DNA from 2 places in the Polaromonas sp. P1_F8 genome. Region 2 is predicted to be linked to the other one. Evidence: predicted binding sites of a transcription regulator. Region 2 holds the regulator's gene; the other holds the start of a gene.
What was found. The regulator HrcA, encoded in region 2, represses chaperone genes, less so after heat shock. The targets are predictions, from matches to a motif close to TTAGCACTCNNNNNNNNNGAGTGCTAA.
Positions count from the first base shown of each region.

Region 1 (3,410 bases), on a different contig from region 2:
CCGGCCACAATGCCTTCTTCCACGGCAGCGCGGGTAGCGTGCAGTGCGTCTTCCACGCGGGCCTTCTTTTCCTTCATTTCGACTTCGGTAGCAGCGCCAACCTTGATCACGGCAACACCGCCGGCCAGCTTGGCCACGCGCTCTTGCAGTTTTTCACGGTCGTAGTCGCTGGTCGCTTCTTCGATCTGGACGCGCACTTGCTTGACGCGTGCTTCGATGTCGGCAGCGGCGCCGGAGCCGTCGATGATGATGGTGTTTTCCTTGCCCACTTCGATGCGCTTGGCCTGGCCGAGGTCAGCCAGCGTCACTTTTTCGAGCGACATGCCGACTTCTTCAGCGATGACCTTGCCGCCGGTCAGGCAGGCGATGTCTTCCAGCATGGCTTTGCGGCGGTCGCCGAAGCCAGGGGCCTTCACAGCCACAACCTTCAGGATGCCGCGCAGGGTGTTCACGACCAGAGTAGCCAGGGCTTCGCCTTCGACTTCTTCAGCAATGATCAGCAGCGGACGGCCGGCCTTGGCGACTTGCTCCAGGGTAGGCAGCAGGTCACGGATGTTGCTGATCTTCTTGTCGTAGAGCAGAACAAAGGGGTTGTCCAGCAGTGCGGACTGCTTTTCAGGGTTGTTGATGAAGTAAGGGGAGAGGTAGCCGCGGTCGAACTGCATGCCTTCGACGACGTCGAGCTCGTTTTGCAGGGACTTGCCGTCTTCCACGGTGATCACGCCTTCTTTACCAACCTTGTCCATTGCGTCGGCAATGATCTTGCCGATGGATTCGTCGGAGTTGGCGGAGATGGAGCCGACCTGGGCGATTTCTTTCGAAGTCGTGGTGGGCTTGGAAGCCTTCTTGAGCTCTTCGGTCAGGGCCAGCACGGCCTTGTCGATACCGCGCTTCAGGTCCATCGGGTTCATGCCCGCGGCCACGTACTTCATGCCTTCGCGGACGATGGCTTGAGCCAGAACGGTGGCGGTGGTGGTGCCGTCGCCGGCGTTGTCGGAGGTCTTGGAAGCGACTTCCTTGACCATCTGCGCGCCCATGTTCTGCAGCTTGTCTTTCAGTTCGATCTCTTTGGCGACGGACACACCGTCCTTGGTCACCGTGGGGGCGCCGAACGAGCGCTCCAGAACCACGTTACGGCCTTTGGGGCCCAGGGTTACCTTGACGGCGTTGGCCAGGATGTTCACACCCTCGACCATGCGTGCGCGGGCTTCGCCGCCGAAAATTACGTCTTTTGCTGCCATGATGCAGATTCCTTAAAGTTTATGGATGAAATCGCCTGCCAGCCCATATACAACGTGCGCCAGCAGCTATCAAATAAATAGCAGAAGAGAGATTACTTCTCGACCACTGCAAACAGGTCTTCTTCTTTCATGACGAGCAGTTCGTCGCCGTCGACCTTGACGGTCTGGCCGCTGTATTTGCCGAACAGCACGCGGTCGCCAACTTTCACACCCACGGGGCTCAGTTCGCCCTTGTCGTTCTTCTTGCCTGGGCCAACGGCCAGCACTTCGCCCTGATCAGGCTTTTCAGCGGCGCTGTCAGGAATGACGATGCCGGAAGCGGTTTTGGTTTCGTTTTCCACGCGTTTGACGATCACGCGGTCGTGCAAAGGACGAAGTTTCATGAGAGCTCCTTGTTTGAGAACAATGGTTTTGGGAATCAAAAAGCACCCGCGTAAAAGTGAGTGCCTGTTAACTTGGTGGATTGACTGGGCTTTGTTAGCACTCAATACCATCGAGTGCTAATCATAGAGGCAATCAGACCCGTTTTCAAGGTGGTGCTACTGAAAACCGCTGTTTTGGTGCTTTACCCGTGAACCGGACTGATTCTTGGATTCCCACCCCCGGGCCGTCCGGCGGCGTCCCGGAGGGGGCGAGTGGAGAAACGCTGACGGGAGACGAAGGGACGGCGTGTCGTCCTACGCTCAACTCAGGCTCTGCAAACCGGAGATTTTGGAGGCTGCTGGCTACTATTTATCCAGGTGTTACAAGCCGCTTCGTTCTTTAACGGGGTGTTGCGGATTGTTCTTTCCGTGCCATGTTGGCTCACAACCGCATCCCTGTAACCATGACCACAAAGACCTCAACCGAGCTTCAGTTCCTTTCAACCGGCATCCCAGGCCTGGATAACATCCTTGGAGGCGGCCTCATCAAGGACCGGATCTACCTGATTGAAGGTGAGCCTGGCACCGGCAAGACCACCACCGGCCTGCAATTTCTGGTGGAAGGCGCCCGGCAGGGTGAGTCCGTTGTGTACATCACACTGGCCGAAACGGCGGCAGAACTGGCCGGGGTTGCCGAGTCCCATGGCTGGGACATGGGGGGCATTCACATCCATGAGGTACTGCCGTCTGAAAACCTGCTGATGCCGGAGGCGGAATACACCATGTTCCACCCTTCGGAGGTAGAGATGGGCACCACCACACAGATGATTCTGTCCGTGATTGAAGAGCGAAAACCGACCCGGGTGGTGATTGATTCCCTCTCCGAATTGCAATTGCTGGCCGATACGCCGCTACGCTATCGCCGCCAGGTGCTGGCGCTCAAGCAGTTCTTCGCCAGCCGTTCCTGCACCGTGATGTTGCTCGACGACCGCACGGCTGCCGGCATAGACCTTCAGGTGCGCAGCATTGCGCACGGCGTGATCACGCTGGACCAGTCCGTGAAGGACTACGGGGCCGAGCGGCGCCGGGTGCGCGTGGTGAAGTACCGCGGCATCGCCTTTCGTGGCGGCCTGCATGACTACGACATCCAGTACGGGGGCCTGTGCGTGTACCCGCGCCTGGTGGCGGCCGAGTCGCGCGTGATGGGAAAACGGGCACAGCTCAAAAGCGGCCTTCCCGAACTCGACACTCTCCTGGGCGGCGGCCTGGAAGAGGGCACCAGCACGCTGATTGCCGGCCCCCCGGGTACCGGCAAGTCGTCGCTGGCGGCCCAGTTCGTCACCGCCGCAGCGGAACGCGGGCAGACCAGCGCCATGTTCCTGTTTGAAGAAGCGGCAAACAATTTGCTGAACCGCGCAGACGGCCTGGGCATGAAAATCCGCGAGCCCTATGAAAGCGGCGTGCTGAGCATTCAGCAGATTGACCCGGCCGAGCTGTCCCCTGGGGAGTTCACGACCGTAGTGTGCCGGGCCGCAGACCGGGGCTGCAAAGTCATCGTCATCGACAGCATCAACGGTTACCTCAATGCCATGCCGGACGAGCGTTTTCTGACAACGCATTTGCACGAATTGCTGACCTACCTGGGCCAGCGCGGTGTGGTGACCATCCTGATAGGCGTTCAGCAAGGCATGCTGGGCGGCCAGATGTCCACCACGGTGGATGCCAGTTACCTGGCCGACAACGTACTCATGCTGCGCTACTTCGAGCATGACGGCGAAGTCAAGCAGGCCGTATCGGTGTTCAAAAA
Region 1 covers NZ_JBFUBS010000002.1:213,959-217,368, reverse strand. The annotation lists gene groL (chaperonin GroEL) at 1-1,241, opposite strand, end outside; gene AC1D1J_RS09985 (co-chaperone GroES) at 1,334-1,624, opposite strand; gene AC1D1J_RS09980 (ATPase domain-containing protein) at 2,068-3,410, shown strand, end outside.
Region 1: a site for HrcA is predicted at 1,719-1,745, ahead of AC1D1J_RS09985 (co-chaperone GroES). Genes of this name have one in related genera too.

Region 2 (3,410 bases):
CATTGTTGCCAGAGGCGTGACAACTCGCCGGTAGATACTTCCGCATAGGAGTCGAGCAAGCCGCGTACCGCGTCGGGGCGGGTCAGACTTTGCCACGCATGCTGGCCGTGGATGTCCACCAGCTGGTCGGCGATGTCCTTGAGCTGGGTGGCTGTTGCCGCGCTGCCATTGATCCAGGCGCGGCTTTTACCTTGCGCGTCTATCGTGCGCCTGAGCAGCAGGGTTTCGCTGCTGTCGAAGCCGGCTTGTTCCAGCCAGGGGGCCAGGCCGGCGGGGCTGTCAAACTCTGCGCTGATTTCGCAGCGTGCGGCGCCTTCGCGAACCACGCCGGCATCGGCTCGGGCGCCCAAAGCAAGCTGCAGTGCATCAATCAGGATCGATTTGCCCGCACCGGTTTCACCGGTGAGCACCGAGAAGCCGCCGGACAAATCCAGCTCAAGCTTGTGGACGATGACGAAGTCGCGAAGCGATATGGTTTTGAGGCTCATAACTTGAATCCTGGCCGGTCAGGCCACGCCTTCGTTCCAGTGCAGCTTTCTCCGGAGCGTGTCGAAATAGCTCCAGCCTTTGGGGTGCAGGAAACGCATTTGGTGTTCGGAGCGCCTGACGGTGATGCGGTCGCCATGCAACAGACTTGCCAGCGACTGCATGTCGAAGTTGGCGCTGGCGTCGCGGCCAGAGACGATTTCAATGGTAATTTCGCCCGAGTCCGACAGCACAATGGGCCTGTTGGACAAGGTATGCGGTGCAATCGGCGCCAACACCCAGCCGGCAATCGATGGGTGCAGCAAGGGCCCGCCCGCTGAAAGGGCATAGGCCGTGGAGCCGGTCGGCGAGGCGATGATCAGGCCATCTGCGCGCTGGTTTGCTACAAAGCGGCCATCCACCTCCACACGGAGTTCCACCATGCCGGCGGTCGCTCCGCGGTTCACCACAACGTCGTTCATGGCGGTAGCGCTGAAGACGCACCTGCCGTCACGCACGACCTCTGCCTGCATCATCCAGCGTCGATCTTCTTCATACTCGCCACCCAACATGGGGATGAGTGTGTTCTGGTAGTCCTCAAAGGCGATGTCAGTGATGAACCCCAGCCTGCCCTGGTTGATACCCACCAGGGGGATGCCGAATTGGGCCAGTAGCCGGCCTATGCCCAGCATGGTGCCGTCGCCTCCCACGACGAGGGCGAGGTCGCACTGGGCACCTATGCCAGCTGCGTCAAGGGTCGGGAACCGGGTCAGGCCGGTGTTGCTGGCGGTGTCCTGTTCGATCGCCACCTCGCAACCCTGGGTGCCCAGGAAGTGCGCGATCTCCTCCAGTGCTGACCGGGAACCCTGTGCGTGGTACTTGCCGATCAATGCGACATGGCGAAATTGCGACTTCATCGGCAAATTACATCACAACATGGCAACCGAAGCTTCGTAGAATGGCACCATGCTTGATGATCGTGCCCGATTGCTGCTGAAAGCACTGGTTGAACGCTACATTGCCGATGGACAGCCGGTGGGTTCGCGTACGCTCTCAAAAGCTTCCGGCCTTGAACTGTCTCCGGCCACCATACGCAATGTGATGAGCGACCTGGAGGAGCTTGGCCTGATTGTCAGCCCGCACACCTCGGCAGGGCGCATTCCCACAGCGCGGGGTTACCGGCTCTTTGTCGACACGATGTTGACCACCCAGCGCGACTCCTTGTCGTCGTCGGGCCATATCGGTGCGCCGCGGCTGGCACCTGATCAGCCTCAAAAAGTGCTCAGCAATGCGGCACACATGCTGTCGAGCCTGTCGCAATTCGTGGGCGTCGTCATGGCGCCACGCCGGACGTCGGTATTTCGCCATATTGAGTTTCTGCGCCTGTCCGAAAAACGTTTTCTGGTGATCATCGTCTCGCCCGACGGCGATGTGCAAAACCGGGTCATCTTCACCGAAGCGGACTACACGCAGTCCCAACTGGTCGAGGCGGCCAATTTCCTCAATTCGCATTACGCTGGCATGGCGATCGAAGAGGTACGAGAGCGCCTGAAGAACGAGGTGGAAGCCCTTCGCGGTGAAATTGCCACGTTGATGCAGGCGGCGGTCAAGGTCAGCTCGGAGGCCATCGAGTCGCGCGACGAGGTGGTTATTTCCGGCGAACGCAATCTGCTGGCCGTCAGCGACTTTTCCGGTGACATGGGTAACCTGCGCAAGCTCTTTGATCTCTTCGAGCAAAAGGCGCAACTTATGCGGCTCCTCGATGTTTCGAGCCGCGCCGAGGGAGTCCGGATTTACATCGGCGGCGAAAGTCAGGTGATTCCGTATCAGGAACTGTCTGTGGTGACGGCCCCTTATGAAGTCGACGGACAGGTCGTGGGAACCCTGGGCGTGATAGGGCCCATGCGTATGCCCTACGAAAAAATGATCCAGATTGTCGACATCACCTCCAAGCTGGTGAGCACCGCGCTGAGCCACAGCAAGTAGGCCCTTACAATCGATCTCTTGAGTGGGGCGTTAGCTCAGTTGGTTAGAGCAGAGGACTCATAATCCTTTGGTCGAGTGTTCAAGTCACTCACGCCCTACCATTTAAATAAGCTATAATTTGAGGCTTAGCGGCTGTAGCTCAGTTGGATAGAGTACTTGGCTACGAACCAAGGGGTCGTGGGTTCAATTCCTGCCAGCCGCACCACTTTCTTAAGTGATTTCAATAGCTTAGAGGCTCATCCCTCTAGGCTATTTTTCTTTCCGGAGGCCGCTTTTAGGGGCCTTTTTCATACCGTTGTCAGCGCGATAGTGGTTTTCCTGGGGCTGGGCGGCGCCGGACGGGCTGTACGTGCAACAAGAGCTCCGCTATTCTGGAAGCCTAATTCCGGAGGAGAAACATGGGATCACTGAATGTCGAGGACCACGGCGAGTGGCTCAGTTTTGGCTTGTCGTACGCGGGTAGCACCATTCCCGTCAGGATTTCGCGCGAGGCAATGGAGGAGTTTTTCGGCGCCATGCCTGGGCCGGATTCCCTGAAGAAAGCGTATGAACAGGATGCTGAAATGATTCACGCCCGGGCCGCTGATCTGGTTGTGGCGGGCGTGAGCTACACGCCTGAAAATCCCCTCGTGCTGAAAATGGAAGATTTTTAGAGACATTCACGGCCGGCAGCCATGAATGCTATGGTGGCCGGAGCATGAACAAAGCGTTTACTAAAGAAAGCGAGCCGGAGGACGACGAGCCGACGCTCGCGCCCCTGCCTGCAGGTGGAAAAAACTACATCACGCCGCAGGGCTATGAGCATCTGCGCAGCGAACTTCTGGACCTGATCGACAGCGAACGTCCCAAAATGGTGGAAATCGTTCATTGGGCTGCCAGCAATGGAGACCGCTCCGAAAACGGCGACTACCACTACGGCAAAAAGCGGTTGCGGGAAATTGACCGGCGTATCCGGTTTC
Region 2 covers NZ_JBFUBS010000001.1:1,649,187-1,652,596, reverse strand. The annotation lists gene recN (DNA repair protein RecN) at 1-488, opposite strand, end outside; gene AC1D1J_RS07850 (NAD kinase) at 507-1,382, opposite strand; gene hrcA (heat-inducible transcriptional repressor HrcA) at 1,432-2,451, shown strand; tRNA gene AC1D1J_RS07840 (tRNA-Ile) at 2,476-2,552, shown strand; tRNA gene AC1D1J_RS07835 (tRNA-Arg) at 2,580-2,656, shown strand; gene AC1D1J_RS07830 (hypothetical protein) at 2,850-3,104, shown strand; gene greB (transcription elongation factor GreB) at 3,149-3,410, shown strand, end outside.